Regions from separate parts of the Lysinibacillus sp. CTST325 genome, predicted to be linked through region 1. Evidence: riboswitches for the same ligand, from Rfam matches in the RefSeq annotation. Region 1 holds a riboswitch; the other holds the start of a gene.

What was found. A riboswitch is a leader RNA that binds a small molecule or an ion and turns the genes downstream of it on or off. The one in region 1 is predicted to bind S-adenosylmethionine.
Region 2: linked by a shared signal. The riboswitch ahead of metA (homoserine O-acetyltransferase MetA) and the one ahead of ACYQ73_RS13025 (MetQ/NlpA family ABC transporter substrate-binding protein) in region 1 are both predicted to bind S-adenosylmethionine.

The regions. Positions count from the first base shown of each region.
Region 1 is NZ_BAAFHO010000004.1:293,389-299,422, reverse strand. It holds gene ACYQ73_RS13040 (alpha-hydroxy acid oxidase) at 92-1,252, opposite strand; gene ACYQ73_RS13035 (methionine ABC transporter permease) at 1,266-1,937, opposite strand; gene ACYQ73_RS13030 (methionine ABC transporter ATP-binding protein) at 1,930-2,955, opposite strand; gene ACYQ73_RS13025 (MetQ/NlpA family ABC transporter substrate-binding protein) at 3,061-3,894, opposite strand; SAM riboswitch class I at 3,984-4,088, opposite strand; gene ACYQ73_RS13020 (aminotransferase class I/II-fold pyridoxal phosphate-dependent enzyme) at 4,304-5,473, opposite strand; gene ACYQ73_RS13015 (PhzF family phenazine biosynthesis protein) at 5,581-6,034, shown strand, end outside.
Region 2 is NZ_BAAFHO010000002.1:170,374-176,407, reverse strand. It holds partial or broken gene ACYQ73_RS06310 (spore germination protein) at 1-39, shown strand, start outside; gene ACYQ73_RS06305 (GerAB/ArcD/ProY family transporter) at 233-2,113, shown strand; gene metA (homoserine O-acetyltransferase MetA) at 2,177-3,112, opposite strand; SAM riboswitch class I at 3,261-3,371, opposite strand; gene ACYQ73_RS06295 (nucleotide excision repair endonuclease) at 3,567-3,938, shown strand; gene ACYQ73_RS06290 (TrmB family transcriptional regulator) at 4,011-4,793, opposite strand; gene ACYQ73_RS06285 (TSUP family transporter) at 4,919-5,701, shown strand; gene ACYQ73_RS06280 (hypothetical protein) at 5,733-6,034, shown strand, end outside.

The DNA of each region.
Region 1 (6,034 bases):
CAGTCGAAGTGACGGATCGCCACCTCGAAATACAGGACTGCTTTATTTTGAGTGAAGACTTACGCTGCTTTTAGCGTTCATCAGTATTAACTCATTTACTATCGGCTCCATCTTTTTTCACCAATGTGATATCACGTAGTCCCTTTATAGATGTTGCCCCTGCTAATGCGATAGAAACTTTTAATTCATCATATAAATTCGTCATTACTTTTTCGACTCCTTGCTGTCCTGCTAATGCAAGTCCGTAGACGAAGGGGCGACCGATGGCAACAGCATCTGCTCCTAAAGCGAGTGCTTTAAGAGCGTCCATTCCACGATACACACCGCTATCTAAAATAACGGGAATTTGTCCATTTACAGCTTTTACAATGCCAGGAAGTGCATCAAGTGAACTAATTACGCCATCTAATTGGCGGCCACCATGGTTGGATACGATAATTCCGTCAATGCCGTTTTCTATAGCTAGTTTTGCGTCTTCAGGATGTAAGATCCCCTTTAACAAAATAGGGAGATTCGAACGGCGCTTTAATTCACGTACATTGTCCCAATTTAATGTTGGATGGAATATATTTTGTAACACGCCTTGTACATATGACTCAAATGAATCATCTGGTAAGGAAGCGGTAAAAACAGGGTCATTCATATAGTTTCCTCGTGCATATCCAAGCTTTAATGGTGAAAATTGATTGCGAACATCTTCTTCGCGCCAGCCGAGCATGACTGTATCTACAGTTAAAACGATAGCCTCAAAACCAGCAGCCTCGGCTCGAGCTGCCATGCTATAGGCAATTTCCTCATTTGTTGACCAATATAATTGAAACCATTTAGTAGCAGTGGGAGCTGTTTGTGCCACATCCTCAAGTGCATAGCTTGAAACGGTACTTTGGATATAAGGGATTTTTAATTGATCAGCTGCACGTGCAACGGCTAGCTCTCCTTCGTCATGCGCCATTCTGTTCATGCCAACAGGAGCAAATATGAACGGGGTTGGATGTACTTTTCCGAACAGCTCAATTGATGTATCAATACTTGAAACATCCTGTAAAAAACGTGGAATAATAGAGTATTTTTCAAAGGCTGTACGGTTATTCCGTAATGTTTGCTCACCGCCAGCGCCTGAACGGATGTAACCAAACGGACCAGCTTCCAATTTTTCTGCAACTGCCTTTTCTAAATCTGCAAAGCAAATAGGGAAGGGGGCTTGTGCATTAATATTTTTTAATAGTAGATCGCTATGTGTTGTCTTTGTCATCATATTCCTCCTACTAATCTTTCTTTAACTTCACGGCAAAGCGGTTACCTATTGATTGAATACTCTGAACAAGGATAATTAAGATAAACACAGTCGTATACATCACATCGACCTCATAGCGTAAATGACCGTAACGGTATGCGAGATCACCTAAACCACCAGCACCAACCATTCCGGCCATTGCTGTTGCTCCGATAAGACCGATTGTAGCAATCGTTAAACCTAAAATAATGGATGGGCGCGCCTCACGTAATAAGACATTCCAAATAATATGACGACGTTTAATGCCCATTGCTGTATAAGCTTCTACAACACCTGGATCAACTTCTAAAAGTGCCGTTTCCATAAGGCGCGCAATATAAGGCGCTGTATAAACAACAAGCGGCACAATAACACCTTTTACACCGATAGTTGTGCCGACGATTAGCTTCGTAAACGGTAAAATGAAGAATAGTAAAATAATGAACGGTACAGAGCGGATAATATTAATAAATAAATTGAAAAATTGGTAGAGAAATTTATTTTCAAACGATTGCCCCGGGCGAGTTAAAACGATTAAAAGCCCTAACGGAATCCCAATTAAAATAGAAAAGAATAGTGAAATTCCGACCATTTGGAAGGTTTCGATAATGGATTTCCCAATAACATCTGACCAATCTGCAAAGAAGCTTTGAATACTATTCATTTAATCCACCTCCTAATTCCTCGACACTTACTCCGTTTTCTGTAAAATATTTAAGTGCTTTTTCTACGATATGTGCTTCACCGTGTAGATGCACGACAATATTACCGACAATGCCGTTTTTTAATTCAATGATATTGGCTGATAAAATATTTGGTTGAACATCATAAACTTTACTCACTTCTGCTAGTAATGGTTTTCCTGTACTTTCACCAAGGAAAGTTAAACGAATAACACTTCCAGAAACATTTAATTGCTCGATAAGGGAAGGGGATAAATTACGTTGAGAAATGGTATTTAAAAACTTTCGTGTCGTTGGATGCTGAGGCTTTGAAAATAGGTCTATAGCAGAGCCGTATTCCACAACCGCTCCTGATTCAAGAACGGATACATCGTCGCAAATTTTTTGAATAACATTCATTTCATGTGTAATGAGTAAAATAGTGATGCCCATCTCGCGATTAATTTTCAAGAGAAGCTCAAGAATGGCGTCAGTTGTTTCAGGGTCGAGTGCACTTGTCGCTTCATCACTGAGCAAAATCTCAGGTTCTTGGGCAAGGGCGCGTGCAATAGCGACACGTTGTTTTTGACCACCTGAAAGCTGGCTAGGATAACTATCTAATTTCTCTGTTAGGCCAACAATTTCTGCATATTTTGCAACACGTTTTTTTACTTCAGAGTCGTTATAGCCTAGAAGCTTTAATGGTACCGAGATATTATTGTATACGGTCGCTGTTTTTAAAAGGTTAAAATGCTGGAAGATCATCCCGATTTTTTGACGAGTTTTGCGAAGGTCGTTTAGAGAAAGGGAAGTAATATCCACATGATCGATCAATACCTTTCCTGTTGTTGGACGTTCTAATAAATTAACGCAGCGAATAAGGGTACTTTTTCCTGCACCACTGTAGCCAATAACCCCATGAATTTCACCTTTTTTGACATGCAGGTTAATACCATCTACTGCTTTAACGATACCATTTTTAGTTTTAAATTCTTTTGTTATATTTTCTAGTTGAATCATACTGTGATATCTCCTTTCTAAGTCCTTCTATAAAGCAAGAATCTGCTAGCTTTCCTGTAGGAGCCTCGCAGATTCTTGATTTTATGAAAGATACTTAATCGTCACTTACCAGCTTGGAATTACAGAGCCTTGGAATTTTTCTTCAATAAATTTGCGTACTTCATCGGATTGATAAGCTTCAACAAATTTTTTGATCGTTGGGTCATCTTTGTTTTCAGCACGTACTACAATGTAATTCACATATGGAGAGTCCGTAGATTCTAAAAGAATGGAGTCTTTTTTAGGATTAATGCCAGCATCGAGAGCGAAGTTTGTATTAATAGCTGCTACATCTACTTCACTAAGCTGTTTTGGAATTTGTGCAGCCTCTAATTCAATGAATTTCAAATTCTTTTTGTTTTCTTCCACATCGCGAATAGATGCTGTTAAGTCTGCACCGTCTTTTAATTTAATATAGCCTGCCTCTTGAAGGACAAATAGGGCACGAGCCCCGTTTGTTGGATCATTTGGTAATCCGAACGTTGCACCATCAGGAACGTCATCGAATGATTTATATTTCTCAGAGTAAATACCTAAAGGATTTAAAATAGTTTTTCCAACGGGCACTAAATCTGTATTGTGATCTTTGTTAAATGTCTCGAGGAATGGCTTGTGTTGATAACTGTTTACATCAAGATCGCCCTCTGCTAACGATGTATTTGGTAAAACATAATCAGAGAAAGATTTTACTTCTACCTCTAAGCCTTTTTCTTTGGCAACTTTCGCTACAACCTCAGCAATTTGTTCGTGTGGACCCGAAGTTACACCTACTACAATCTTATTTTCATTAATAGCCTTACTTTGACTATCCTTACTATTTTCTTTAGTACCACAGCCTACTAATGCTGCTACTAATGTGAGACTTGCTAAACCTAATAAAATTTTATTTTTCTTTTTCATGAAACATACCTCCAAAGTTTTTTTATCGGTTTTTGAAAATAAAAAAAACTCTCCTAAAAAATTAAGAGAGGCTCATGAAAAAACGTCCTCTCTTATCTTTCAAACGATAATCGTTTGCAGGATTTAGCACCTTCCTTAAAAAAGGAGGTTGCCGAGCTTCATAGGGCCAGTCCCTCAGCTACTCTTGATAAGAGATTTATAATATTTTTTTTGTAAATCCGATAGAACTAATATAAATTATAGGATATAGTAAGTCAATTGAATTTTTAAAATTTTTTATTTTGTTATAATATTTAGTTGCGAAAGAATCCGCTAGAATAAGGGGTGGAGTATGCAAGAGAGAGAAAAAACTGTCCCCGTAGCAAGTTTGAGCTAATGGAACAGTTTTTCAGGTAGGGGATTGAAATGTTCAGGAGCTAAATAAGTTTAATTTTTCAATTCTGCTGATTGCTTCACGTAAGCGGTCTTCGCTAACAAGTAAACCAACCCGCACATAGCCTTCACCATATTGACCGAAGCCATTGCCTGCAGCTACTGCAATATCAGCTTTGTCGAGCAATAAATCGGCAAATTGTTCACTCGTAAAACCTAATGGAACAGGGAGCCATGCAAAGAAAGAGCCTCTCGGTGCTGTTACTTGCCAACCAATTCGCTGCGCTTCCTCGATCAGGACGTTTCGTCGACGCTCATAAGTCGCTCTTAGCGTATCCGCGCAACTCTGGGAAGCGGTAAGTGCAATTGCCGCGGCTTGTTGCACGGCAGGAAATTGACTACAAAATAGATGATCTTGAATAAGATTAATGGCTGCAACAATATCGGGGTTACCAACTGCAAAACCAATGCGCCAGCCTGCCATATTATACGTTTTGGATAATGTATACATTTCGATACCGATATCTTTTGCACCATCAGCTTGCAGGAAGCTGATAGGTTTATTGCCGTCAAATCCAATCGCTCCGTAGGCAAAATCATGTGCTACGATAATGTTGTGCTCTTTTGCAAAGCGTACTGTTTCCTCGAAAAATTCAAGTGTTGCAGTGCCACCAGTTGGGTTATTCGGGTAATTCAAGTAAAGCATCTTCGCCTTTTCTTTTACTTCATCGGATAAAGCATTATAATCAGGCAGGAAATGATTTTCTGCAAAAAGAGGCATAACTTCAAAATTAACATCACCTAATACGACACCTGATAAGTAATCTGGATATCCAGGATCAGGTAATAGCATTGTATCACCGGGGTTTAAAACGGCTAATGGTAGCTCAACAAGACCAATTTTCGTACCACCGAGAATAGCTACCTCTGTTTCAGGGTCAATGTCAACATTGTATTCACGTTTGTAGAAGCTTGCGGCTGCTTGGCGTAATTCTGCTATGCCACGAAATGGAGGGTATTTATGATTTTGAGGATTTTCTGCCGCCTCCTGTAATGCTTTAATAATGTGTGAAGGAGTGGGTTGATCTGGATTACCTTGACCAAGATTGATAACATCACGCCCTTCAGCAAGAGCAGCGTTTACTTTTTGCACAAGTGCTGCAAAAAATTGAGTTGGGAGTTGCTGTAGTTTTTTTGAGAATTCCATGCACGTCCACCTTTTTCAGAATATAATAATTATTAAAGATATGATGCAAATAGTATTACTTTTTTTACTAATTGTCTAGAGCCTAATAATATATGAGGTGAGGAAAATTGAACAAAGTCTCGTATTTTATCATCAATGCTTTTACTACAGAGCTTTACAAGGGAAATCCCGCAGCAGTCTGTTTACTTGATTCAACCATACCTGAGTCAATTATGCAGAAAATTGCTCAGGAGATTCCCGTGCCAACAACAGCTTTTGTCCAAAAGAAGGATCATGATTTTTTTCTTAGATGGTTTACGCCAGCAAAGGAAATACCGATTTGTGGACATGGAACAATCGCTAGCGCTTTTTTACTCTGGAAACAAGGAATTGTACCCGTCAATTCTTCAATTACATTCCAGACTGTAAGTGGCCCTTTGCAAGCAAATTGGTTGAATGAACTAGTTGAAATAACAATTCAAAAGTACCGATTAGAAGAGATTGAATGTCCTGTGGAGCTTGAAGAATGGCTTGGTGTGAAACCAACATATGTAGGGAAAACAGAATTGGATTATATCGTGG
Region 2 (6,034 bases), on a different contig from region 1:
CTTCGAATGCCAAGAACCATTGGACTAGCCGTGTCCATCAAACGAAAACGATTGTTATTTTTTAAATTTTTTTATTGATCGGCGCCGCATTAAATATGGGGTCTCATTAAGGGTCAAAATTCCAAGCCCACTAGACTTGCTTACTTTTATTTTTTCACCAATTAAAGATTTCATTGTCTCCCTGACAAAATAATAAGGAACTTTATGTTAAGAGAAAAGGGGTAGCGTTCATATGGAAAAAGAAATAATTAGTTCAAGACAATTTATGATCATTACCCTTCTCTCTTCAATTGGGACTGCTATTTTAATTAGCCCTGCTAGTGTAACAAGTGAAGCAAAACAAGATGCCTGGATTGCAGCGATCATTAGTGTCGTTTTAAGTTTACTCTTAATAAAGCTTTTCGTTACTGTAGGAAAACGGACACCTACCCTTACATTTGTAGAGGCTAATGAAAAGATATTAGGTCGCTTTTTCGGAAAAATAACTTCGATTGGCTTTATTATTCTATCCTTTCTTTCTGCCGGTGAATTATTATATTTCATTGGCATTTTCATGAAAACATCAGTTATGCCTGAAACACCTACGATGGCCTTTGCTTTTCTGTTCAGCATTATCATTATTTATGCAGCATTTCTAGGAATTGAAGTTTTTGCCCGTTCTGCAGAAATACTATTCCCAATGTTTATTATAATTTTTATTTTTTTTGTAGTTTGTATTTCACCATCTGTCCATATGGAAAATCTACAGCCAATAATGGAAGTACCAGCAAAATCATTATTCTTTAGTATTATTCGATTAATGGGTATTTTTTCATTCCCACTTGTCATATTATTAATGATTTTTCCTTCTACTGTTAACGTCCATAAATCCGCACAAAAAGGTTTTTACATTGGCACAATTCTTGGAGGGATTGTCTTAATTGCTATCATCACACTGGCTATCCTTGTCCTAGGTCCGGCAAATACTGCTTCTAGGACATTTCCTAGCTATTCATTAGCCCAAAGAATTTCAATCGGGAATTTTTTGCAGCGTATTGAAGTTATTATGGCAGCCATGTGGATAATATCAATTTATATTAAAACTTTTATGTTTTTTTACGCTGGGGTCATCGGCATCTCACAAATATGTAAAATTAAAAATCATCGACCGCTCATTTTTCCATTCGGAATGATTATCCTTGGACTTTCACAAATTGTTCATCCTAATATCATTCATTCAGATATTTACAATAGAGAAACCTGGCCTATTTTTTCCTTTATTTTCGCAATCTTATTACCATTAGTTTTATTACTTGTCGCGAAACTTCGCAAAATTAACGGTAATCCAGGAAGTAATACTTGTAGTACACAGAATGAAAGCGGTAGTAATAACGGAAATGCTACACAAGGTGCAGGTAGCAATAATAACGATACTTCTACTCAGAGTGATAGTAGCAGTAATACCGGAAATGCTACTCAAAGTACAAGTAGTAGTAATAACAATAATTCTACTCAAACTAATAGTAGTATCAATGCCGGAAATACTTCTCAAAATGCAAGTAATAATAACGGAAATTGTACTCAAAATGTAAGTAGCGACAATACCGGAAATTCTTCTCAAAGTACAAGTAGTAGTAATAACGATAATTCTACTCAAAGTGATAGTAATAGCGATGCCAGAAATTCTTCTCAAAATACGAGTAAAAGTAATTACGATAATTCTTCTCAAAATGTAAGTAGCGACAATACCGGAAATGCTACTCAAAGTACAAGTAATAGTAATAACGATAATTCTTCTCAAAATGTAAGTAGCGACAATACCGGAAATGCTACTCAAAGTACTAGTAATAGTAATAACGATAATTCTTCTCAAAATGTAAGTAGCGACAATACCGGAAATGCTACTCAAAGTACAAGTAATAGTAATAACGATAATTCTTCTCAAATTGATAGTAATAGCAATTCTTCTCAAAATGCAAGTAGTAGCAACACCGGTAATGCTACTCAAAATGAAAGTACTAGTAATAACGATAATTCTTCTCAAATTGATAGTAGTAGCAATACTACACAAAATGATAGCGATACCGGCAATACTCCAAACAGTGATAAAAATAACAATTCATCAGAAAATTAACAGCTTAAATGCGAAAAAAATGACGACCCTGTAATAACAAGGTCATCATTTTTATTTGAGATATTAAATATGATATTCAATTTCATCAACAAAATCCCATTCGTATGGTGTTTCTTGGTAAACATAGTAGTTCAACCAATTCGAGAATAATAAATGTGTATGGGCACGCCATGAATTAATCGGTTCATTTGCTGGATTATCTTGTGGGAAGTAATTCACAGGGACATCAATATCTAATCCTTTCGCAACATCACGACTATACTCATCAGCTAAAGTCGTTGCATCATATTCGAGATGACCCGTAATCATAATGTTTTTATTATCCTTAGATTGCACAATAAAAACACCAGCATCTTCAGAATACGATAGTAATCGTAAATCAGGATGGCTAAGTACTTCATCAATTGATACGGATGTATAACGTGAATGTGGTGCCGTAAATAAATCACTAAAGCCACGAACTAAATCCACTGTTAAATCCGTAATGACATGAGAATACACACCTGAGCATTTAGCAGGAAGCCCAATTTTACCGATACCGTAATGATGGTATAACGCCGCCTGTGCACCCCAACATATATGTAAAACAGATGTTACGTTTGTCTTGGACCAATCCATAATTTCTGAAATTTCCTGCCAGTAGTTCACTTCTTCAAATTCCATTTTTTCTACTGGTGCACCCGTAATAATCATGCCGTCATAGCGGCGATGACGAATTTGATTGAAGGTCGTGTAAAATAACTGTAAATGTGATTTACTGACATTTTTCGATTCATGTGTAGCAGTATTTAAAAATGTAATATTTACTTGTAAAGGTGTATTCCCCAATAAACGAAGTAATTGCAGTTCTGTTTTTTCTTTTTCTGGCATTAAGTTAAAAATTAATATATTTAACGGACGAATTTGTTGAGTTTTTGCTCTATCTTCTTCCATGACGAAGATTTTTTCCTCACGTAAATGTTCTCCAGCTGGTAAGTTTTTCGGAATATTAATTGGCATCTTGCATTCCCCTCTCTTTTATTTCTCTCTGTTAAAATCAATTAATCAATGCACGGGCCCTGCGCAAAGTTCATTATGTCAAACGATAAAATTAAAAAATCCCCCACATTCCATATGAGATAGAATGAGAAGGATTTTTCCACGTTCACTCTTATCTCTCAAAGGACAAATCCTTTGCTGGAATTAGCACCTTTCTAACTCTCGTTAGAGGTTGCTGAAGTGTCATCGGGCCAAATCCCTCAACTTCTCATGATAAGATTATTTAATTAAAAAGAATTGTAACATGAACAATTAAGAATATCAATAATACATAGAATATTTTGTTATTAATCATGCATGTCATTATGTAATTTGTTTAACACTAATCTTGAATGTTTACATTCATTATTTGATGGTAAACATGCTGTACTTATGTTAACATATACCTTTAGTAACAGAGAGGAACGTGAATAGTTTGATTAAAATTGAATTTCCAAAACCAGATTTAGTAATTCGCCAACGCGAACAAGATTTAAAGCCTGGAGATGTGCCAATCACACCATACCATGGTTTTATCGACTTCCATAAAATCACTCGTGAAAACGGTGGTATTTTCTTATTCTACAATGAACAGAACGAACTATTATTTGTAGGTAAAGCACGTAAAATTCGTCAACGTATTAAAAAGCATTTTGAGGACAATGTGTCACCAATGAAAAATCATCGTGATGAAATTTTCAAAATTGAAGTGTATGAAGTGGAAGATCCAATGGAACGTGAAATTTACGAAACGTACGCGATCAATTCATTCCGCGCTAAATACAATGTTGATAAAGTATTTTATTAATATGTAACGAAAAAAGAATCTGCTCGCCTTCTGTAATGTACATGACGGCTTGCAGATTCTTTTTCAATACTTTCATTCTAAGAAAAATGCTTTACGTTCTTTAGTAATCCATTCCTCAAGCTCCGTATCATCGCGCTTTAAAAGGCGGTTAACAAGCACGTCATGCCATACATAATCCTCTAATAAATAGATATGAACAGGATCATTGGTAATAAAAGCCGTTTCCTGATTTGAAGGAGAGTGACCATAAATCATTTGCTTGCCATCTACCGATAAAATAAACCAATGAGGTGTAGACGCATTCCTCGTATAGCGAGTGATACGGTGTTGGTCAACGGAAGCTAAATGGTCCTCCACATACAAGGTAATTCCATGAACAGGGATATGCTTCGCTACCTCATGTATATCTTCCCGCAATTCTTCATACATATCTTCCCACATGGATAATAAGACTTTTTTCTCCGCTTTTTTTAATAAAGACTGACAATAATTGACGATTGCCTCTTTTCCTTTTAACGTGACAACCTTATGCTCCGCTTCCTGCTCATTTACCTCCAACTTTTCTAATCGATCACTAATCGACGAGAAGTTAGATTGCCAGCGTTGCTGAATTTGTTGTAAAAACACAGCGACAGGTATGGAAGAGTATGTCGTTTGATCTGCCGTTTCTTCTTTCAGTACTAACCCTTTTTCAACAAGTACATCAAGTATGTCGTATATTCTTGCACGAGGGATACCGGAGTTTTTACTTACTTGATAAGCACTAACATGACTATTTTGGACGAGTGCAGTATAGGCCTTTGCTTCATATTCTGTGAATCCCAGTTCTTTTAATTGGGCGATTAATTCAACCATTCGATCCCTCCGTTTCCTTTATTATAAGTTAAGGCTATGATGATAAGCCAACAAAAAAATTAGTCTTTACAGCCTCGTGAAATTTAGTTACTATTTCAGTAGTAACTATCTAAAGAGGTGTAAACATGCTATTTGAAGTAGATTTAAATGTAGTCATATTATTAATATCTTTTGGATTTTTAGCCGCCTTTGTGGATGCGGTCGTTGGCGGTGGTGGCTTAATCGCATTACCTGCCCTTATGTTTGCTGGTTTAAATCCAGCAGCAGCCGTAGCAACTAATAAACTTGCCGGCACCATGGGTTCTTTGACATCAACCATTTCTTTTTATCGTTCTGGTCAGCTAGAAATTCGGTCAGTTATCAAATACTTTCCCCTAGCCTTTATAGGATCACTTTTTGGGGCTTGGACTGTCCATTTAATCAATCCTGAATTACTAAAACCACTCATGCTTATAATGCTTGCTGCTGTTGCTGTCTATACAATCTTTAAAAAAGATTGGGGTTCAGTAGCTGCAGTCAAAAATTTAAAGTTTACGCACTTAGTCCTATTCATGCTGTTGTTATTTACCATTGGGTTTTATGATGGGTTTCTTGGTCCAGGAACTGGCTCATTTTTAATCTTTAGCTTTTTATTAGTCGGCTTCGATTTCTTAAAGGCAGCAGGAAATGCGAAATTTTTAAACTTAGCAAGTAATTTTGCCGGACTTTTAATGTTCGCCTACTTAGGTCAGATTCATTATGCTTATGGTTTACTCATGGGTATCGCTCAAATTGCTGGTGCAATGGTAGGCTCACGTATGGCAATTAAAAAAGGGAGCGGCTTTGTTCGCGTATTATTTATTATCGTAACGATTACTTTGTTAACTAAAAATGCTTATGATTACATAAAAAACGCCGTAGATATCTAGTTCTACGGCGTCTTTGCTTGTCGACAAAACTTTGGCTTCTATTCCTTTATTTTGGAGAGGCTATTCGTCATTTCAGAGGTTTCATCCACGATTTTTTGGGGTTCAATCCACGATTTCGGACGTTCTATTCATCATTTCGGAGGGGCTTTCCGTCGTTTCAGTGATTCTTTCCTTCACTTCGAAGGTTTCATCCGTCGCTTCAGCGATTCCTTCCGTCGCTCCGGAGGGTCTTTCCTTCACTTCAAGTTCTATCCGTCGTTTCAGTGATTCTTTCCGTCACTTTGGAGGTTTCATCCGTCGCTTCAGTGATTCTTTCCGTCGCTCCGGAGGGTC